One region of the Staphylococcus pasteuri genome, then DNA from elsewhere that is predicted to be linked to it. Evidence: riboswitches for the same ligand, from Rfam matches in the RefSeq annotation. Region 1 holds a riboswitch; each other region holds the start of a gene.
What was found. A riboswitch is a leader RNA that binds a small molecule or an ion and turns the genes downstream of it on or off. The one in region 1 is predicted to bind S-adenosylmethionine.
Positions count from the first base shown of each region.

Region 1 (3,293 bases):
GTATAAACCAGTTCGTGTTAATACGAGGTGACTAATTCTTTCAATATTATTAAATTCATTAGTTGGCAAGAAAATATTTGCCATTATATGCATATCTTCTGGGCGAATACGCTTTTCATTAACAAGACGTTCACGAATACCAATTAATCTCATGTCTGTAACATATTCACTATGATTTTTAGAGAATAATTTTAATGCATCAATTTCTCTTTCTTTACTACTTACTGTAGCTTCATAATCTTCTTTTTGTTTAGTGACTGTCTTTTTGTTTTCTATACGTTCTTTTTCTAATGTTTCCTCATGAGATGCTTTTAAGTTTTGTTCTTTTTGTTGATATTCTTCTTCAGTTTGTTTCTTTATCTTTTTCTTTTTATTTAACGTGATTAAAAATAAAACAAAAAAGATAATTGCAATCACTACTGCAACGATTAATCCTATTCCAATGGGTGAAGATAAACTCATCACATCAACGCTCCTTTTAAATTATCAATACAATCAATTATAAATCATAACTATGATATTTTCGACATTTCGTTATAATTTAATTAATTATATTTTACCTATCCCAAATATTTTAATTATTTTAGGCTTGGTTTATTGAATCTTTCAAAACGTTGACTTTATCTAATTTTTCCCAAGGTAATAAAACATCAGTACGTCCGAAATGACCAAATGCAGCAGTTTGTTTATAAATAGGTTGTTTCAACTCTAACATTTTAATAATTCCTGCAGGTCTTAAGTCAAAGTTCTCTCTAACTGCTTCTACTAATTCTGTTTCACTGACTTTACCTGTACCAAATGTATCAATTGAGATTGACACAGGTTCAGCTACACCAATAGCGTATGCAAGTTGTACTTCACATTGTTCAGCTAATTCAGCTGCAACAATATTTTTAGCAACGTATCTTGCTGCGTATGCGGCAGAACGGTCTACTTTAGTTGGATCTTTACCACTGAAGCATCCTCCACCATGTCTAGCATATCCACCATAAGTGTCAACGATAATTTTACGACCTGTTAATCCTGCATCACCTTGAGGTCCACCAATTACAAATCTTCCTGTTGGATTGATATAGAATTTTGTTTGATCATCTAGTAAATTTTCTGGAACAGTAGGATAAATGACATGTTCTTTAATGTCATTTTGAATGTCTTCTAATGTTTTATCTTCAGCATGTTGTGTTGAAACAACAATTGTATCAATACGTTTTGGTTTGTCATTTTCATCATATTCAACTGTTACTTGAACTTTACCATCTGGACGTAAATAATCTAGTATTTTATCTTTACGAACATCTGATAAACGTTTAGCTAGCTGGTGTGATAAGAAAATTGGTAAAGGCATATACGTATCTGTTTCGTTAGTTGCATAACCAAACATTAAACCTTGATCTCCTGCACCTGTTGCTTCAATTTCTTCTTCAGTAATATCATCGCGATATTCTAATGCTTTATCTACACCTTGCGCAATATCTGGTGATTGTTCATCAATTGCTGTTAATACAGCCATTGTTTGTGAATCATAACCATATTTTGCACGTGTGTAACCAATTTCTTTAATTGTTTCTCTTACTACTTTAGGGATATCAACATAAGTTGTTGTTGAAATTTCACCAGAAATTAAAGCCATACCTGTAGTTACTGTTGTTTCACATGCTACACGCGCATTAGGGTCATCTTTAAGAATTTCGTCTAAAATGGCATCGGAAACTTGATCGGCTATTTTATCCGGGTGTCCTTCAGTTACTGATTCTGACGTGAATAATCGTTTATTGTTAGTCATGTTTTGCTCCTTTTAAAAATTTATTACGATAATTCTCTTTTATTTGAGCTAAATAAAAGAGCCTTCTGCTAACTAGTATCTAGATAGAGAGAAGGCTCTTATACGTCCATTCGCTCTTATCGTTCAGACAATATAGGTCTGCAAACGGTTTGGCACCTTTCTTTTCTATACAAAAAAGAGGTTGCTGGGTTTCATTGGGTCCATGTCCCTCCACCACTCAGGATAAGAGAATCCGTTAAAATTAATACTACATAATTAGCGAATTAATGTCAATTTTAGAATTAAGTTATTTTAATGAAAATTTACGGTGGATTAATTAACTTAATATGTTATACTATTGAAATGTAAAGGCTTACATTACAACTATCTGGAGGGATTAAGTATGTCGATCGATACATACTCTGAAACTATTAAAATCAAACAATTATTAGAAAAACCATCTACACAGTTTCAATTATCTACAACTCAACTTTACAATAAAATCTTAGATAATAATGAAGGTGAACTTACTGAGTTGGGCGCTATTAATGCAAGTACCGGTAAATACACTGGGCGTTCACCTAAAGATAAGTTTATCGTTACAGAACCTTCATATAGAGATAATGTTGATTGGGGAGACGTTAATCAGCCGATAGATGAAGAAACATTTTTAAAACTTTATAACAAAGTATTAAATTATTTAGGTAAGAAAGATGAACTATACGTATTTAATGGTTACGCTGGAAGTGACAAAGATTCACGCTTAAAACTAACTGTAATTAATGAATTAGCTTGGCATAATCTTTTTGCACATAATATGTTTATACGTCCTGAATCAAAAGAAGAAGCTAAATCAATCAAATCAGACTTTACCATTGTATCAGCACCTCATTTTAAAGCTGACCCAGAAGTAGATGGTACAAAAACAGAAACTTTTGTTATCGTTTCATTCAAACATAAAGTCATTTTAATTGGTGGTACTGAATATGCTGGCGAAATGAAAAAAGGTATATTCTCAGTTATGAACTATTTATTACCAATGCAAGATATTATGAGTATGCATTGCTCAGCAAATGTTGGTAATAAAGGTGACGTAGCATTATTCTTTGGTTTATCAGGTACTGGTAAAACAACATTATCAGCTGATCCTGATAGAAAATTAATTGGAGATGACGAACACGGCTGGAATAAAAATGGTGTGTTCAATATCGAAGGAGGTTGCTACGCTAAAGCAATCAACCTTTCAAAAGAAAAAGAACCACAAATTTTCGATGCAATTAAATATGGTACCATTTTAGAAAATACTGTTGTCAAAAATGATGGCACGGTTGATTTTGATGATAATAAATTCACTGAAAACACAAGAGCGGCATACCCAATTCACCATATAGATAATATTGTATTACCTTCCAAAGCAGCTCATCCTAATACAATTATCTTTTTAACAGCGGATGCTTTTGGTGTCATTCCTCCAATTTCAAAATTAACTAAAGACCAAGCAATGTATCACTTCTTAAGTGGATTCACATCT
Region 1 covers NZ_JAUOQO010000009.1:37,462-40,754, reverse strand. Annotated here, with positions in the region: gene Q4528_RS10480 (nuclease-related domain-containing protein) at 1-462, opposite strand, end outside; gene metK (methionine adenosyltransferase) at 584-1,783, opposite strand; SAM riboswitch class I at 1,897-2,012, opposite strand; gene pckA (phosphoenolpyruvate carboxykinase (ATP)) at 2,166-3,293, shown strand, end outside.

Region 2 (3,293 bases), on a different contig from region 1:
AGCTAAACCTGAATTAGCGCATACGTTAAATGGTAGTGGTTTAGCTGTAGGTCGTACATTCGCAGCAATCGTTGAGAACTACCAAAATGAAGATGGTACTGTAACAATCCCTGAAGCCTTAGTACCATTCATGGGTGGTAAAACTCACATTCAAAAGCCAACTAAATAATAAGATTGTTTGCGAATAAATAGTAAACATGCGTGGTAATGAAGAGCCATCATTGCCACGTATTTTTTTATGCCATTTTATATATGAAGCAGGGTAGGGGAGCATTAAATTTAAAAAAATATCTGTAATTATATGCGGGTAAGTCTAAATATTTATTGAAAATTCTGTCATATATTAAACGTTGTAATGACAACGGTTTTAAACGGAAGTTTGTCTAACGTCACACATACAGTAGTCTAAAAATATTGCCGTTTTGTGAATTGTATATTAGACTTGAATTTATTATTTACGATCTTATAAATAGAATGAAAAAGGGGGCGACACATACATATATGACACATCTCACATTTAGACAAGGCGTGAAAGAATGTATTCCAACTTTATTTGGATATGCAGGCGTAGGTATTTCGTTTGGAATTGTTGCCGCATCTCAAAAGTTTAGTTTGTTAGAAATTATTTTACTTTGTTTAATTATTTATGCAGGTGCTGCTCAATTTATTATTTGTGCTTTAGTAATTGCAGGTACACCTATAACTGCGATAGTATTAACAACATTTATTGTGAATTCACGCATGTTTCTATTGAGTATGACTTTAGCGCCCAATTATAAATCTTATAGTTTATGGAATAGAGTTGGTTTAGGGTCACTCGTAACCGATGAAACATTTGGTGTTGCCATCACGCCGTATTTAAAGGGAGAATCAATTAATGATCGATGGTTACATGGATTAAATATTACTGCATATTTATTTTGGACATTTTCATGTGTGGTTGGGGCGCTCTTTGGAAAATATATTTCAAACCCAGAAATGTTAGGATTAGACTTTGCTATTACTGCTATGTTCGTCTTCTTAGGTATCGCTCAATTTGAATCGGTTAAGAAATCTAAAATTAATATTTATCTTGTTTTAATTTTATTCGTTATTGTGATGATGCTAGCGTTAAGCTTTGTTATGCCATCATATGTAGCGATTATTATTTCAGCAGTGGTCGCTTCTGCACTTGGGGTGGTGATGGATAGATGATGACAGATACGCATATGTTAGTTGTAATCATATTATGTGGTGTAGTTACACTATTGGTTAGAATTATTCCATTTATGATGATTTCACGAGTTAGTTTGCCAGATGTTGTGATACGATGGCTTTCATTTATTCCTATTACACTTTTTACAGCACTCGTTTTAGACGGCATCATTCAACAACATGAGGGTAGTGTAGGATACACTTTAAATATTCCATTCATTATTGCTCTTATACCTACAGTACTTTTAGCAATTTTAACGAGAAGTCTAACTTGGACTATTTTAGGTGGTATTGTCTTTATAGCGATTTTAAGATATTTTATTTAACATTTTCTTCGTATCATATTGAATTTCAAATTCGAGTTAGTTAAACTTTAAGTAATTAGAATATTTTGATAATTATCGTTTTTCTTAAAAACTTAATCATAAAACCTTATTCAGAGAAGTTGAGGGACTTGGCCCGTAGACGCTTCAGCAACCGGCTACAAATATTAAGAGTACGGTGCTAAAACCAACGATTACTCGAATGATAAGTACTGAACCGCTTCTTACTTTTCAAAGAGTAAGAAGCTTTTTTATTTAAAGGAGGATGGATTGATATATGTCGAATTATATTGTTGATACATTACATTTAGGCGAATTCACGACTGAGTCAGGAGAAACAATACAAGATTTGAAACTAAGATATGAACATGTAGGTTATCCTGGACAACCATTAGCACTAATCTGTCATGCGCTAACTGGTAATCATTTAACATATGGTACTAATGACAATCCAGGTTGGTGGCGTGAAATTATTGATGGTGGATATATGCCAATTAATGATTATCAATTTTTAACATTTAACGTCATTGGCAGTCCGTTTGGTTCAAGTTCAAAATTTAACGATAAGCACTTTCCTAATCATTTAACATTAAGAGATATAGTTCGTGCCCTTGAAAAAGGGATAGCAGCATTAGGATTTAATAAAATTGATATATTGATTGGTGGAAGCTTAGGTGGTATGCAAGCGTTAGAATTTCTTTATAATCAACGTTTTCCAGTGAATAAAGCGGTCATACTAGCCGCTACTGAAAAAACGTCATCATATAGTCGAGCATTTAATGAAATTGCAAGACAAGCCATTCATATCGGAGGCAAGGAAGGTTTAAGTATTGCTCGTCAATTAGGATTCTTAACTTATCGTTCTTCGAAAAGTTATGATCAGCGATTCACTCCAGAAGAAGTTGTCAATTACCAACAACATCAAGGAGATAAATTCAAAGAATCATTTGATTTATCATGCTATTTAACACTGCTAGATGTCTTAGATAGTCATAATATTGATAGAGGTAGAGATGATGTTGATGAAGTGTTCAAATCACTAGATACTAAAGTCTTAACAATGGGATTTATTGATGATTTATTATACCCTGACGACCAAGTGTTAGCTGCCGGGCAACGATTTAAATATCATCGTCACATTTTCGTACCAGATAATGTTGGACATGATGGCTTTTTACTAAACTTTGAAACTTGGGCACCTAATCTATATTACTTTTTAAATTTAAAACAAATAAGACGTTAGTTAACTAACTTGAAGTAGTAATTAGAATAAATATTTTTAATAGGAAGCATGCGAGAAATCACCCTTCGTAAATGACTATAGTACTTTATTGTTTATTTTTTTCAAAGAGGTTAAAATAGTAGTTATAGTCAAAAAAAGTATGGGAGTGGCGTGTGTGTTTTCAAAAATACAACCTAAAGCAACTATTATAGGGACTTTAGTATTAGCAATAGTAGCTTTAGTAACACATGTATTACCTATTCTCGGCTTAATTTTATGTTTATTTGCAACAATCCCAGGTGTCGTGTTATGGAATAAATCTATTCAATCATTTGGAATTAGTGCTTTAGTAACAGTTATAATTACAACCTTATTAGGTAATACATTCGTCTTAAGTATCATGGTTCTAGTGATTTTAACAAGTTTAATCATTGGACAATTACTTAAGGAAAGAGCAACAAAAGAAAGAATTTTATATGTAACAACGGTATCTCTAAGCTTAATGACATTGATAGGATTCATGTTATTACAAGTATTTGAAAAAATACCAAGAG
Region 2 covers NZ_JAUOQO010000004.1:121,873-125,165, reverse strand. Annotated here, with positions in the region: gene serS (serine--tRNA ligase) at 1-169, shown strand, start outside; gene Q4528_RS05615 (AzlC family ABC transporter permease) at 502-1,194, shown strand; gene Q4528_RS05610 (branched-chain amino acid transport AzlD family protein) at 1,191-1,520, shown strand; SAM riboswitch class I at 1,624-1,729, shown strand; gene metX (homoserine O-acetyltransferase MetX) at 1,795-2,760, shown strand; gene Q4528_RS05600 (YybS family protein) at 2,900-3,293, shown strand, end outside.
Region 2: linked by a shared signal. The riboswitch ahead of metX (homoserine O-acetyltransferase MetX) and the one ahead of metK (methionine adenosyltransferase) in region 1 are both predicted to bind S-adenosylmethionine.

Region 3 (3,293 bases), on a different contig from region 1:
AATTTAACTATGACATGGTCGCAGAAGCCTATGAACAATTAGGTGGATTGGATAATGTAACTTTAGTGGCAGGTCATCAACAATATCATGATGACATTAAAGGATTTGATACACAATCATTCGCAGAAACATTTGAAACTAACGTATACCCAATCTTTTGGACAGTTCAAAAAGCACTTGATTATTTACAACCAGGTGCATCAATTACTACAACATCATCTGTACAAGGATACAATCCAAGCCCAATATTACACGACTATGCCGCTTCAAAAGCAGCGATTATTTCACTAACTAAAAGTTTATCTGAAGAACTTGGTCCTAAAGGTATCCGAGTTAACTGCGTCGCACCTGGTCCATTCTGGTCTCCATTACAAATTACAGGAGGCCAACCACAATCTAATATTCCTGAATTTGGTCAACAAACCCCATTAGGTAGAGCAGGTCAACCAGTTGAATTATCTGGTACTTATGTTTTACTAGCTGCAGAAGAATCTAGTTATACAACTGGACAAGTGTTTGGTGTCACAGGCGGCATTCAAATAGATTAGAAATTTTAAATGGATAATTGAAATTTAAGTCGATAAAGCTAAGATGCTTTATCGACTTTTTTATGTTTAACATATAGTTTAAATTAAATAAATTCAAAATGAATTTGGAAATTAAATGCGAATAATGTATAATTACAATACAAAATAAATAATAAAATTATGTAAAGTGCTTTAACTTTAATTACAGTAATCAGAAATAATAGGGGAAAGTGATTAGTTAGTTGTATAAATATCTTTTAAATATAAAGGAGCACACTATATGAATAAAGATCAAATCATTAGATTAATTCCTTTTATTGCATTAGTTATAGGTATAAGTTTTATTCCATTCTTCCCATCATTTAAATGGTTTTTCTTTTTAGTAGTACCAATATTCGTTATTAGCAATATATTGAAGAATTTATATTTTGTAAATCGAAATATTAAACATAACAAGATATGGATTAGTCCAATCATAGATCGATTATTAGGTTGTATTGCAGGGATTTTTTATATAGGTTTTGCTTCAGTAGCTTTATTACAAAGCGCAAACCCTTGGATTGGGTTTTTACTATTATTATTAGCATCTTCATTCATTTACTTTTTAGAAACTAAATTAAAAATCGATGAACAAACGTTAAAAAAATCTAATCATGAGTATAAAGTCATTTCTGAAAAACTTGAACGTCAACTTAAAATAGTAGCCATAATCGTTACCATTATTTCTATTATAGCTATGATAATCTCACTTTATCTAAAATGGTGGATTGTCTTTGGTATAGCCGTTGGATTACTATTATTAGTAGCAATAGGATTAATTATCTATGATAAATACTTTACGACGAAATTATAATTTATGATTGACGTTATTGGAATTATCTTGTAACGTAAAATTTAAATGCAAATCACTTATCTAGAGAAGTGGAGGGACTGGCCCTATGAAGCTTCGGCAACATATAATCATGTGCCAATTCCAGAAACCAATTGAGGTTTGAAGATAAGGGGATAGTAATTGAAGGCAAACCTCTTTTCTTAAATAATTAGAAAAGAGGTATTTTTTATTAATATAGGAAGTAGGTCTAATTATGGAAAAAACTAAGAAGGGTAATGCTTGGGCGTTATTTCCTTTATTATTATTTATGTTGTTATTTTTAGGTGTAGGTATTATTTCAGGAGATTTCACCACTATGCCTTTAAATGTAGCGATTACAATAACTGTTATCGTAGCTTTGTTAATGAATCGTAAAGAAAAATTTGCTACAAAAGTTGAAGTGTTTACTAAAGGCGCAGGACATTCAAATATTATTTTGATGATGCTTATATTTATTTTGGCAGGCGCTTTCTCAACGACTACAGAGAAAATGGGAGGCGTGAGTTCAACTGTTAATCTTGGTTTGTCACTTATTCCTGAAAACTTAATCATTGTAGGTTTATTTATCATTTGTATGTTTGTTTCTATTTCTATGGGTACTTCAGTTGGAACAGTTGCAGCGATTGCGCCTGTTGGATTTGGTTTTGCACAAGCTACTGACGTATCAGCAGCACTAGCAATGGCAACAGTAGTTGGCGGTGCGATGTTCGGAGATAACCTTTCTATGATTTCAGATACAACGATTGCAGCAGTACGTACGCAACATACAAAGATGAAAGATAAATTTAAAGTCAATTTTAGAATTGTATTACCAGGTGCGATTTTAACAATTATTATTCTATTTTTATTAACGAATGGAATTTCCATGGATCATACTAAAAGTTATGATTTCCAATTAGTTAAAGTCATTCCGTACTTACTTGTACTGATATTAGCACTAGTGGGCGTTAATGTTATTATTGTTCTGATTGGTGGGACAGTTTTATCTGGAATGATTGGCCTTATCGACGGCTCTTTCGGATGGAAAGGTTTATTGAATGCAGTATCCAAAGGTATTATCGGAATGGAAGATATTGCAATGATTGCTTTACTTATTGGTGGTTTAGTCGGTCTGATACAACATAATGGCGGGATTGATTGGTTGCTCAATTTCGTTAGAGACAGAGTAAGATCTAAACGAGGCGCGGAATTAGGTATTGCTAGTTTAGTCAGTGTTGCAGATATATCAACTGCTAATAATACGATTTCAATTATTATGTCAGGACCATTAGCCAAAAATATTGCTGATGAATATGATGTTGATCCACGTAAATCAGCAAGTATATTAGATATATTTGGAGGTTGTTTCCAAGGGTTATTACCATATAGTCCACAAGTTATTTCTGCTGCTGGTGTAGCAGGCATTTCACCATTTTTACTAGTACCTTATAGTATTTATCCGATTATGTTAGGTATTTGTGGATTAATAGCAATCATCTTTGGTTATCCGAAATTAAAAAAAAGATAGCGTAAATGTTGACTAATGAATCATATTTTAATATAAATCTGAGACTAAACTAAGTCTCGGATTTTTAAATGATTGATATGAAAATAATGTTATCTTTAGTTTCTATATAGAGATGTTTAAATAATAGAGTTTAATGGTAAATTAGATTAAATGTATCAAAGATTAAGCATTTTTAAGGATAAATGTTTGGAAGTTTGAGTAAATACGTTAGAATAGAAATAAGAGTGAAAGTAGGTGACATATAGTGGCAAAGTATAATGTGGAAAATGAATATGTAGAAATTGATATTGAACGTTTATTTAAATATTCACCTGAAACTATTTATGAAGCTTGGACAAAAGAAGATATTTTAAAACAATGGTTTATGACGTCTAAACGTACTAATAAA
Region 3 covers NZ_JAUOQO010000014.1:3,087-6,379, reverse strand. Annotated here, with positions in the region: gene Q4528_RS11935 (SDR family oxidoreductase) at 1-548, shown strand, start outside; gene Q4528_RS11930 (hypothetical protein) at 808-1,380, shown strand; SAM riboswitch class I at 1,434-1,531, shown strand; gene Q4528_RS11925 (Na+/H+ antiporter NhaC family protein) at 1,613-2,905, shown strand; gene Q4528_RS11920 (SRPBCC family protein) at 3,150-3,293, shown strand, end outside.
Region 3: linked by a shared signal. The riboswitch ahead of Q4528_RS11925 (Na+/H+ antiporter NhaC family protein) and the one ahead of metK (methionine adenosyltransferase) in region 1 are both predicted to bind S-adenosylmethionine.